Regions from separate parts of the Rhodococcoides navarretei genome, predicted to be linked through region 1. Evidence: predicted binding sites of a transcription regulator. Region 1 holds the regulator's gene; the other holds the start of a gene.
The links. The regulator LexA, encoded in region 1, represses DNA repair genes until DNA is damaged. The targets are predictions, from matches to a motif close to CGAACANNTGTTCG.

Region 1 (6,186 bases):
ACTCAGTGCTGCTGGGCACGATGGGGCCGGTGGTCATCTGCCCGTTGTGTACTCGACGACCGCTCCGTCGTGTACTTCGACCACACCGGCCGGCCCCACGCCTGCGTCGGGTGCAGCGGCCCGTAGGTTCGCGATGCCGATCAGGCCGCCCGCGACGACCACAACCGCCAACATCCACAGCACGAGCGATCGCATTCGGACCGGCTGACCGGCGAAGTGCGCCGAGGTCTCGTCGAACTCGCGATCGGCGGCCTCACGATCGGTGACGTCGGTCCAGGTCGGCTCCAGAACCGGTAGGCACGGAGTCGTCAGCGCACCGCGCATCTCGATGGAACTCCGCAGCGCGGGACGAGCACGGCGACGACGCTCGACGACAGCGGACCGGGTACGGACACCTGCGGTGGTGGGGCGATCGGTGGTGATGGTCATCGGAACCTCGTCTTCGCTCGGTGGATCGATTGTTCGATCAGGCGTTCGATGGACGCTTGTTCGAAGTTCTATCACGAGGCTCCGACAAAGTCTGTAGAAAACGCGACACGAGTCGAACAGATGTTTGATTCAACAGCTGATACACGCTAGATTCGTGCCAGAAACCACACGCCACACGAGTCGACACCATCAACTCCAGTCCGCGCAGACCTACCACGCAGACCGGATCCAGAACACCAGCAGGAGGCCGACAGCATGAAGGACGAGACCTCGACGAGGTCGACCACGCGTTCCACGAAGACCGCAGCGGGAAAGCCGGCCGCAGAGCCGACATCCAAGGCCATGGAGGTCGGTACCGACATCAGTGCTGGGCTGACCGAGCGGCAGCGGAAGGTGCTCGAGGTCATTCGCGCCTCGGTCACCGAGCGCGGGTATCCACCGAGCATTCGAGAGATCGGTGACGCGGTCGGCCTCACGTCGACCTCGTCCGTCGCCCACCAACTCCGGACGCTCGAACGCAAGGGCTTCCTCAGGCGCGACGCCAACCGGCCCCGCGCCGTCGACGTCCGTGGCCTCGACGAGGTGCAGGCCGACCAGGCTGCCGCCGCGGTCGACGGTTCGCCTGCGTCCGAGGAACAGGATCGGTTGCCGACTCCGACGTTCGTTCCGGTACTGGGGCGGATCGCAGCAGGTGGCCCGATTCTGGCCGAGGAGGCCGTCGAGGACGTGTTCCCGCTCCCCCGCGAGCTGGTCGGTCAGGGTTCACTGTTTCTGCTCAAGGTGGTCGGCGAGTCGATGATCGACGCAGCCATCTGCGATGGCGACTGGGTGGTGGTTCGCCAGCAGTCCGTGGCCGACAACGGCGACATCGTGGCTGCGATGATCGACGGCGAGGCCACCGTCAAGACGTTCAAGCGGTCCAAGGGTGAGGTGTGGCTGCTGCCGCACAACCCGCTGTTCGAGCCGATTCCGGGCAACAACGCCGCGATCCTCGGCAAGGTCGTCACCGTGATGCGCAAGCTGTAGGGATCGTCACCGTGGTGACACGCGAAGGGCCGCAGCACACTGTGCTGCGGCCCTTCGCGTATCTCGGATCAGCGGATCACAGATTCAATCCGCGGCCGATGATCTCCTTCATGATTTCGGTGGTGCCGCCGTAGATGGTCTGCACACGAGAATCCATGTACGCCTTGGCGATCGGGTATTCCTTCATGTAACCGTAGCCGCCGTGCAGCTGCAGGCACCGGTCGATCAGCTTGACCTGATTCTCGGTGGTCCACCATTTCGCCATCGCGGCTTCTTGGACGGTCAACTTCTCTGCGTTGAGAAGTTCGATGAACTTGTCCACCATGATGCGGGTGGCAGTGGTTTCGGTGGCCAACTCCGCCAACACGAACCGAGTGTTCTGGAACTTACCGATCGACTTGCCGAAGGCCTTGCGGTCGCGGCAGTACTGGATCGTCATGTCCAGTGCCGATTCCATTGCCGCAGCGGCGACGACAGCGATCGACAGGCGTTCCTGAGGAAGGTTCTGCATGAGGTAGATGAACCCCATGCCTTCTTCACCGAGCAGGTTGGCGGCGGGCACGCGCACGTCGGTGAAGCTGAGTTCGGCCGTGTCCTGGGCCTTCATGCCGATCTTGTCGAGGTTGCGGCCTCGCTCGAATCCGGGCATGTCGCGTTCGACGACCAGCAGGCTGAACCCCTGTGCGCCCTTCTCGGGGTCGGTGCACGCCACGACGATGATCAGGTCGGCGTTGATTCCGTTGGTGATGAACGTCTTCGAGCCGTTGAGCACCCAGTCGTCGCCGTCACGCACGGCCTTGGTCTTGATGCCCTGCAGGTCGCTTCCGGTGCCCGGTTCGGTCATCGCGATCGCGGTGATGAGTTCGCCGGAGCAGAATCCGGGGAGCCAGCGCTGCTTCTGCTCGTCGTTGGCGAGATCGATGAAATACGGCGCGACGACGTCGTTGTGCAGGGTGAAGCCGATACCGCTGTACCCGCCGCGGGTGGTCTCCTCGGTGACGATGGCGTTGTAGCGGAAGTCCTTGACCCCGCCGCCGCCGAACTCCTCGGGCGCTGCCGTTCCGAGGAAGCCCTGCTTACCGGCCTCGACCCAGACGTCGCGATCGACGATGTTCTGCTCTTCCCACTTCGCGTGGTTCGGCGCTACGTGCTGGTCGAGAAATTTCCGGTACGACTCCCGGAACAGCTCGTGCTCGGGCTCGAAAAGTGTGCGTTCCACGAATGTCTCCTTGTTCGGTGCATACCGGCAGCGACCACGCGAAATCTCTACGGATTTCGGTCGCCGGTACGACTGACGTCACAGGGGAACACTACGTCCGCGGGGTCGGGGCGGTCGATGACCAAAACGCGCGCGATCCGTGACCGACCCCGCTAACGACCTCGTGTGCCTGCACTCCTCGCGAGTGCCGAGACGATCGGGTAGCCGAGCAGGATGCCCACCGAACCCCATGCGATACCGCCGAGCTCGACCGATCCGACGGACAGTGTCAGGTCACCGATACCGGCGACGAGCGCCGCAGCGACGACCATGAGATTGACCGGATCGGTGAAGTCGACCTTCGCGTCGGTCCAGATGCGCACGCCGAGCAGCCCGATGAGGCCGTACAGGACCAGCGTCGCTCCGCCGATGACACCGTCGGGCACGGTGAAGATCAGGGCACCGAACTTGGGCGAGAACGCGAGCACCATCGCGGTGATCGACGCGACCCAGTAGGCGGCGGTCGAGTAGACGCGCGTTGCGGCCATGACGCCGATGTTCTCTGCGTACGTGGTGGTTCCGGAGCCGCCACCGGCTCCGGCGAGCGTAGTCGCCAGCCCGTCCGCGATCAGTGCGTCACCGGCCACATCGTCCAGGTTCTTCCCGGTCATCGCGGCGACGGCTTTGACGTGCCCCACGTTCTCGGCGACGAGAACGATCACCACCGGCAGCGCGACCAGGATCACCGACAGCTCGAACGACGGCCCCCGGAACTCGGGCAGACCGATCCAACTCGCCGCGCTCAGTGCGTCGAGACGCGGTTGCGCTATTCCCCCGGTAACGGCGGCGAACACCCAACCCAGAACGACTCCGACCAGAATTCCGAGTCGCCCGATCAAGCCCGGTCCCAGCGCCGTCGCCAGCAGAATTGCGATCAGAGTGACGGCGGCGATCAGCGGCTGTGCCTCGAACGACGTCGTGGCGGCCGGTGCCAGGTTCAGTCCGATCAGCACGACGACCGCACCGGTCACGACGGGCGGCATCGCCGCCTCCAGTACCCGCTGGCCTGCGAACTTCACCACGAAGCCGACGGCTGCCAGTACAACGCCGACACACAGGACGGCTCCGAGTTGGGCCGCGGGTCCGTCCGCCTGGGTGGCACCGAGAGGGGCCAGGAATGCGAAGGACGAACCCAGATAGCTGGGTACCCGGCCTCTGGTGATGATCAGGAACAGCGCCGTTCCTATGCCCGAGAACAGCAATGTCGTCGATACCGGGAAGCCGGTGATCGTCGGAACCAGCAGTGTGGCGCCGAACATTGCGACCACGTGCTGCATTCCGATGCCGATGGTGCGCGGCCACGTCAATCGTTCGTCGGGCGAGACCACCGCCCCGGCCTCGACGGCTTTTCCATTTCCGTGCAGCGTCCAACCCAGATTTCTCATGATGGGAAGAGACTATTGCGTCAGCCGAGTATCGCGCTCACTGCCTCGCGGGCCGCGGCGGTGCTGTCCGTTTTCAGGGCTGCGGCGGCCGCTTCCTTGCACTGAGCGAGCGTGACCGTCGCCAGCTTCGAACCCACGTGCGCGACGGCAGCCGATGCAGCCGAGAGCGAGGTGATGCCGAGTCCGACCAACACGCAGGCAAGCAGTGGATCGGCAGCGGCTTCACCGCAGACTCCGACGGGCTTGCCCGCCTTGGCTCCCGCCGCCGCGGTGTGCGCCACCAGCGCCAGCACGGCCGGCTGCCATGGATCGGTCAGGCCGGCGAGCTGAGCGGACATTCGGTCCGCGGCCATCGTGTACTGAGCGAGGTCGTTGGTGCCGATGGACAGGAAGTCGACGTGTTCGAGGATGTGTTCGGCGAGCAGAGCGGCGGCGGGGATCTCGATCATGACGCCGGGGGTGAGTCCACGCTCGCGGACGTCGGCGGCGAAGTCCTTCGCCTCCAGCGCGGTTGCAATCATCGGAGCCATCACCCACGGCGAGGAATCGGTCGCCTTCGCGGCTGCTGCGATGCCGTCCAGCTGGCGGTACAGAATCCCGCGGTCGGCCTCGGCGATGCGGATGCCGCGAATGCCAAGGGCAGGATTGGCCTCGTCGGGATGGGTGGCGAACCGAAGGGGCTTGTCGGAGCCGGCGTCGAGAGTCCGCACGACGACCTTTTTGCCCGCGAACGCGTCGAGCACCTGCGCGTAGATCTCGGCCTGCTCGTCGACGGTCGGTTCGGAATCGCGGTCCAGGAAGCACAGTTCGGTGCGAAACAGTCCGACGCCATCCGCTGCACTCGACCGCGCTGCGCGCGCACCGGCACCGTCCTGGACGTTGGCAAGAATGTCGACCGCGTGGCCATCGGCGGTGGTACCCGGACCGACCCACTGCGATACCCGGTCGAGCTCGTCGCGCGCAGAGACGACGGCGGCGCGGGCCGAGTCGGCGTCGGGTTCGAGGTCTATGCGGCCGCTGGTGCCGTCGACCGATGCGTTCGTACCCGCGGCGATATCGTCGAGCCCCGCCACGGCGACGATGCAGGGAATACCCAACTGGCGGGCAATGATCGCGGTGTGGCTGGTCGGACCTCCGAGTGAGGTCGCCAGTCCGACGATCAGAGCAGGGTCGAGGCCGGCGGTATCGGCGGGTGCCAGGTCGTCGGCGAACAGCACCGACGGTTCGTCCGGCACGGGAACTCCGGGCTCGGGAACGCCGAGGATCTCGGCGATGACGCGATCACGGATGTCACGCAGGTCCGTCACTCGCTCGGCCATCAGTCCGCCGAGCTGGGTGAACATCGCGGCGAACTTCTCCGTCGCCGCCGCTGTTGCGGCGACTGCGGAACTGCCCTTGGCGATCGAGGCGCGCGCGGCTCCGAGCCACCCGCGGTCGGTTGCCATCGCAGCATTGGCCGACAGGACCTCCGACGCAGCTCCCGTCGCCAGCTCCGCGCGACCACGCAATCGAGTGGCGACGGCGTTCGCAGCGGCATCGAACACAGCCTTCTCCGACTCCCGATCGGCCTCGGGCACCTCGCCCGTATCGGCGGGAATGGACGGACGGGCACCGGGGCGGATCACTCGGCCGTATCCGACGCCGGGCACGACGGGCGTGCCGCGCAGCGTGGTCTGCGCTGCTCCGGTTCCGGCTGCATCGACTGTCGTGTCTGCGTGTCCGGTCGACGCGGTGCTAACCGATCCCGTCATGTGGTCCTCCTCGGATCCTGCGTGAACAAAGGTCTTCGTACTGTTCGGCGAGCTGTGGTGGAGCCGATCGCTTGCCTGTGTTGTGACCGAGATTACTCCAAACCCTTGACATGTCAACACACACGGGCGTAAAACAACATAAAGCAACATGAACCGGGAAGGAGACGCAGGTGTACGCCGAAGAACGACAACACGCCATCGCAGAATTGATCAGCACCCACGGACGCGTCTCCGTCAACGATCTGTCGGCCACGTACGGCGTCACCACGGAAACTGTGCGTCGCGACCTCGCCACCCTCGATCGCATGGGAGTCGTACGCCGCGTCCACGGTGGAGC
Region 2 (6,186 bases), 2.2 Mb from region 1:
TTGTCGATACGGGTCGACGGTGGCGGGTGGGATGAACCAGGGGTGGTTGTCGGTGCCGATGAACACTTCCCAGTCGGAGTGGTGCATGAGTCGGTGGTGGAATCCGCAGAGTAGGACGAGGTTGTTCATGTCGGTGGGGCCGCCGTCGGCCCAGTGCCAGATGTGATGTCCTTCGGTCCAGGCGGCGGGTCTTCCGCAGCCGGGGAAGGCGCAGCCGTGATCGCGGGCGGTGAGGGCTTTGCGTTGTTTGGCGGAGACGGTGCGGGCGGTGCGGGCGAGGTTGAGTGGGTTGCCGTTCTCGTCCATGACGATCGCGGTGAGAACACAATCACACGCCAACTGCCGGGAAGTGTTGCGGGAGAGTGGTCCCATCCAGGGGAGCCACCCGACCGACGTGCCGTCGCCGAACAGGTCCCTGTATGCGCCACGATCCGTTGCACAGCGGTCACCTTCACTGCCACTGGCGGTGTCACTGCCGCTGCCGTTTGCGTGGTCCGGCTCGGTTGCTGGGGCGGTGTCGATGGGGTTGCCGGTGTTGATGTCGACCGGATCGCGTATCTCTTTGTTGGTGTCGGATTCGGTTGCTGCGCGTGCAGTTTCGTCGTCTGCGATGTCGTCGGCGTCGGCAGTGTCGGCACTGTCGCGGAAGTCGGTGAGATCGCGCAGGTTGATGTGCAGGTTCAGGTGGGGTCGTTCGCCGCCTTCGATGGGTCGATTGCTGGAGGCGAGGTATTGGTCGAGGATGTGCCCGAAAGCGTCGGCTCTGCGTTTGGCGGGGCTGCGGTCGTCTGGGGTGCCGTCGGCTGCGGGGCGGGGTTCGGTCAGGGGGGAGAGTGCGGTGAGGAGTTTCTCCCCGGTGACAGCGTCGACATCCATCTTCGCCACCAGCCGGCCGTTCAAGGTCGTGGAGGCGAACAGTTCGTTGCGGTCGGTGTTCTCGGGTGGTGGGGTCTTGCCGCCGAACTCGTCCTCGAGTTTGGTGATCGCTGCCCGGATGCGGCCGGTGCGTGCTTCGGGCCCGGTCGCGGCGGCGATCAGCGCGGTTCGGGCCATGACGCGGCCCTCTTCCGGGAGGTCCTTGGGTGGGGTTTCGGCGAAGGTGAGGATTAGCGCGGCGTGATCGACGGACATGACGCCGGTGTTCACGGCGTCGGCGATATCGGGAAAATTCTTCAACCCGCGGGCGAGGGCGACGATCTTGGTGGCCTTGGACGGCGAGAGCAGGGTGGTGGAGGTCAGCCAGCCGGCGGGTCCGGGGAAGCCGAGCTTCTCACGGCTCACACGGGTGTCGATCTCTGCGACGAGGGCGATCCGTCGGGCCTCCGACAACTGAATTTCATGGGAGACCGTGGCGGCGTCGGCGAGCAGTTCGCTCTCGCTCAGTTGCCAGATCTCCGTGGTCATGGAAGCAAGTGTATCGAACGTGCGTTCGACTGGCAAGCATGATTGAATCGAAAACTGTTGCCCTGCTTAACTATTCGCTATGCAGAACCTGTCGGCGGAGTGTGCTAGGTGCGGCTGCGCCGGTTTCGGGACGGTTCCGATCACGAGCAACGCGGCAAGTATCTCGACTTCCCACCTGAAGTCGACGGACGGCATAGCGCATAACCTGTCCCATCGTCGGGCCTCCGGTGTCGTCATGGAGCCGACATCGCGGCACGGGCGGCCCACGAGCCGGTAGGGAACGTCCGACACTTCCGCCCATTGGGCGAATTCAGAACAGACTTCTACTGCTGCCGCGTCTTTCGCAACCACCACAGTCCCGCGATGGGGAGCACAACCGGGATGAAGACGTAGCCGGATCCGAAGTGCGACCACACCGTCGGCTCCGGGAAGTCCTGGGGCTGGATGTAGCTGAGGGTGCCGATGCCGATCACTCCGACGAGTTCGATGATGCAGGAGACCGTCACCACTCGTCGTGACGCTTCTGTAGCTCGGGCCAGTCCCACCGTGGCGATGATGTAGACCACCGCCGCGAAGGCGGACAGCAGGTACGCGATCGGTGCGTCGTCGAATCGTGTGGTCAGCTGCACGATCGAGCGTGACGTCGCGGCGACGGCGAACACTGCGTAGACGGCGATGAGGAAGCGACCGAAGCCGGTGCGCGTCGCTTGCTGGAGGTTGTCAGGCATATCCGGCCCAAATCTGGCTCAGGCGCAGCACCATGGCTGCGAGGGTGAGGACGGCAACGAGCAGTACCGCTGTGCCGCCACGGGAACGGTCGCCCAGGGACCACCACGTGCCGAGAGGGAGCAGGAACAGCAGTCCGACGAGGTAGGACCCGAAGGTCAGCTCATGTATCTCGCGGTCCGAGGTGAACATCATGACGAACCCGATGACGGCTTGAAGTGCGACGACTGCCTCGGTCGCAGCGATGGTCCAGAACAGTGCGCGATCGGACCTGTTCTTCAGCAGGACGGGTCGGTTCAGGGCGAGCTTTGCGAGTACCCAGATGCCCACGACCAGGGACAACGCGTACAACAAGCCGGTGACGGCGCCGATCATCGAGTTCCTCGTCAAGTTCGGGTGGATGGATGGAGCGGCCTCCAGGGTATCCGCGTAACACCACGTCAACACTGTGAGGCCCTCGAAACACGGCGTTGTTCCGGGTGTGACCAACAGGAAATGGATGAGGCTTGTACTTGTCCTATGGCCGCGGAGGATCTGCTCTCCCGCCGGACATGACCTCTTTTCCCCAGGTGGCCACAGGCGTCCACCCGATTCAGTCAGCTCTGTGAACTCTAGGAGAAGCACATGTCAGATATCGACCAGGCCATCGCCGAGAACATCAAGAAGTCTCTCGAAGAGATCCCGCACCCGTCACTTCCCAAGGGCAGCAACATCTACGGGTCCACCAAGATCTTCCCCGACTACAAGGCGGAGAACGGCGAAAGCTACTTCACACTGGTGCACGGCATTGCCCACGAGTCCTCGGTGTCGTTCGTCGCAGTACTTCAAGCGACGCGCGCTCTGCGCAAGGGTTTCGAGTCGGCCATGTACTTCTACGGCCCCGGCGCTATCAATTGCCTTGCCACCCGTGGCTTTCCGACGACCGGTGACTCAGGTTTCCCCGGTGAGCAGAACATCAACGATTCTCTCGCGACATTCATCGCCGAGGGTGGCACCGTGTTCTGTTGCCGCTTCGGGCTCGCGTTGCACGGTGGCCGCGAAGAAGACCTCATCGAGGGCATCATCCCGGCACACCCCCTGGACGTGCAGGACGCGCTGATCCACTACGCGCGCAAGGGTGCCATCATCAACTCGACATACATGGTCTAGGGGCACCTATGTCCGTCTCTACGCGCGTGGATCTGGCGCTGCTCGGCATTCGAGGAGCGACGCCGGTGTCCAGAACTGCCGGTGCAGGGCCGAGTGACGACGGACATGTCCGCATCGACGGCCTCGGCGCAGCCATCCCGCGCAATCCGCTCAGTCCGTACGTACTCGAAGAAGGCCGAGTCCTGTTCGACGGCAACGACATCGGTCTCGACGTGCAAGCCGTGGACCGGCCGAAGTTCTACGACCTCGCCACTGCCGATGGGATCGCCTACGAGAAGATCGCGAAGCTGCACGGCTCCAGCGTTCTCGCGACCACCGTCGTGCAGACCTGCATCCGCTACGACGCAGATCAACGCTGCCGCTTCTGCTCCATCGAGGCGTCGCTGGAGGCCGGCGACACCATCGCCGTCAAGACTCCGGTGCAGCTCGCCGAGGTAGCCGAGGCCGCGGTGCGGCTCGACGGCGTCACGCAGATGGTCATGACGACGGGTACCTCGGCCGCGAAGGATCGCGGCGCCCGTCATCTGGCCCGATGTGTGCGAGCCATCAAGGCGGTGGTTCCGCAGCTGCCTATCCAGGTGCAGTGCGAACCTCCCGGCGACCTGCAGACGATTCAAGATCTGTACGACGCGGGAGCCGAATCCATCGGCATCCACGTCGAATCCCTCGACGACGACGTTCGGCACAAGTGGATGCCGGGCAAGGCCTCGGTCTCGATGGACGAGTACCGCGCTGCGTGGAAAGAAGCGGTTCGTGTGTTCGGACGCAACCAGGTCTCGACGTACATCCTGGTGGGGCTCGGCGAGGATCCCGACGAATTGGTCTCCGGAGCAGCAGAACTCATCGAGATGGGCGTCTACCCCTTCGTCGTCCCGTTCCGTCCTCTCGCCGGAACGTTGGCGGTGGACGTCGACCGGGCGACGGCTCCCGATCGCGACGTGCTCGAAGACATCACTCGACGCGTCGCCAAGGAACTGCAGGCCGCGGCGATGCTCGGATCCGATCAGAAGGCAGGCTGCGCGGCATGCGGTGCGTGCAGCGTCCTGCAGAACGCGGGAGGCTGACATGTACGGCGTCGTAGAGGGCAACGATCTCGCCGGATTGTCCGGTGCTGCAGTCACGGTCGTGCAGCCGGAGTTCATCGTCCAGCCGTGCAGCGGGCCAGCAGAACTGAATGCGTACCGGGCACTGCGTACAGAGACGTTCGTCGCCGAGCAGGGTTTGTTCGCCGGCACCGACCACGACGACGTCGACGACGATCCGCGAGCAGTTGTTCTGGTCGCCACCGACCGAGACGGCACCGTGCTCGGCGGAGTGCGGCTGGCACCCTGCACGGCAACGGATCTGGGGTGGTGGGCCGGCAGTCGCCTGGTGGTCGCCGCCTCTGCGCGCACCTCCGGCGTTGGGCCGACGCTGGTTCGGGCGGCCTGCGCCCATGCCGAGAGTCGGGGCGTACTTCGCTTCGACGCGACGGTGCAGAAGAGCAACGAGCAACTGTTCACCCGGCTCGGGTGGATTCGCCGCGGTGACGTCGAGGTGGCCGACACACCGCACGTGGCGATGTACTGGCCGATCGACAGGATCGAACGGCTGGTGTCGTCGACCAAGGCGATGCTGGCCGGTGTCCTTGCGCCACTGAAAGCGCAGCCACTCGGGCTCGGTGCCAAAGGATTTCGAGGCGACGACGGGGTGCCGGTACCGGGGAGCGACATGATCGCCGCCTGTGATGCGATCATTCCCTCGATGGTCGACCGCGACCCGGAGTGGGCCGGCTGGTGTGCGGCGCTGGTCAACCTGAACGACCTCTCGGCGATGGGAGCAGGAGCCGTCGGCATGCTCGATTCCGTCGGAGCACCCACGCAGAGTCGGCTGACCCGCATCATCCGTGGTCTCGCCAATGCCTCTGCGGCATGGCACGTTCCGGTACTCGGCGGCCACACCCAGGCCGGGGTGCCGTCGTCGCTGTCGGTCACCGCTCTGGGGCGCACAGCGAACCCGGTGCGGGCCGGCGGGGGAAGCGTCGGCGATCGCCTGACGCTCACCGCGGACATCGAAGGCGAGTGGCGACGCGGATACCATGGTCAGCAATGGGATTCGTCCTCTCGCCGGAACTCCGAAGAGCTGACGACCATGGCGTCGTTCGTCGCCCGCACCGCACCCAAGGCCGCCAAGGACGTCTCGATGGCAGGCCTGGCAGGCACCACCGGAATGCTCGCCGAAGCGAGCGGAACCGGTGCCGTGCTCGATGTCGCGTCGATACCGAAGCCGGGCGCAGCGTCGATGGGCGAATGGATCACGTGTTTTCCAGGGTTCGCGATGATCACCGCGGACCGTCCCGGTGCACCTACTGCACCGTCCGGACCAGCACTGTCCGCAGAATGCGGAGAGCTCACCGACATTCCGGGCGTCGCGCTGCGATGGCCCGATGGAATCACCACTCGCGCGGTCACATCCACCGTGACCGGATTGGGAGAAGCATGACCACCCACCCGCAGCCCGTCACCATCTCCGTCGCCGCAGCCGAATTCGGCCGCGACATGGAACAGGGTTACGCCACCATCGCCGCGTTGCTCGAGGAATCACGCAACCGCGGCAGCCAACTACTCGTCCTGCCCGAGGCCTGCCTCGGCGGCTACCTGCCCAGTCTCGGAGGCGGCGACGAGACCGAGGAATCGCGACAGCGTCGGCTGAAGGCGCTGCCGCCCGCTCTGGAGCTCGACGGCCCCGAGATCAAGCGGGTCATCGACATGGCCGGCGATACCGTCATCACCTTCGGTTTCTGTGAGAAGGACGGCGACACCCGCTACAACGCCGCCGTGACGGTCGACGGCAGCGGCATTTTGGGTTCGTACCGCAAGGTGCACCAGCCGCTCGGTGAAAACCTCTGTTACGACGCGGGAGACAGCT

Region 2: AABD04_RS23635 (HNH endonuclease signature motif containing protein) is a predicted target of LexA. The motif match lies at 1,419-1,432, and genes of this name have one in related genera.

What each region holds. Positions count from the first base shown of each region.
Region 1 covers NZ_JBBPCN010000001.1:2,847,318-2,853,503, forward strand. The annotation lists gene AABD04_RS13350 (hypothetical protein) at 34-429, opposite strand; gene lexA (transcriptional repressor LexA) at 772-1,455, shown strand; gene AABD04_RS13360 (acyl-CoA dehydrogenase family protein) at 1,532-2,674, opposite strand; gene AABD04_RS13365 (uracil-xanthine permease family protein) at 2,827-4,098, opposite strand; gene ptsP (phosphoenolpyruvate--protein phosphotransferase) at 4,119-5,849, opposite strand; gene AABD04_RS13375 (DeoR/GlpR family DNA-binding transcription regulator) at 6,020-6,186, shown strand, end outside.
Region 2 covers NZ_JBBPCN010000001.1:4,997,656-5,003,841, reverse strand. The annotation lists gene AABD04_RS23635 (HNH endonuclease signature motif containing protein) at 1-1,404, opposite strand, end outside; gene AABD04_RS23630 (hypothetical protein) at 1,728-2,132, opposite strand; gene AABD04_RS23625 (hypothetical protein) at 2,125-2,505, opposite strand; gene AABD04_RS23620 (MSMEG_0572/Sll0783 family nitrogen starvation response protein) at 2,755-3,279, shown strand; gene AABD04_RS23615 (MSMEG_0568 family radical SAM protein) at 3,288-4,343, shown strand; gene AABD04_RS23610 (MSMEG_0567/sll0787 family protein) at 4,345-5,760, shown strand; gene AABD04_RS23605 (carbon-nitrogen hydrolase family protein) at 5,757-6,186, shown strand, end outside.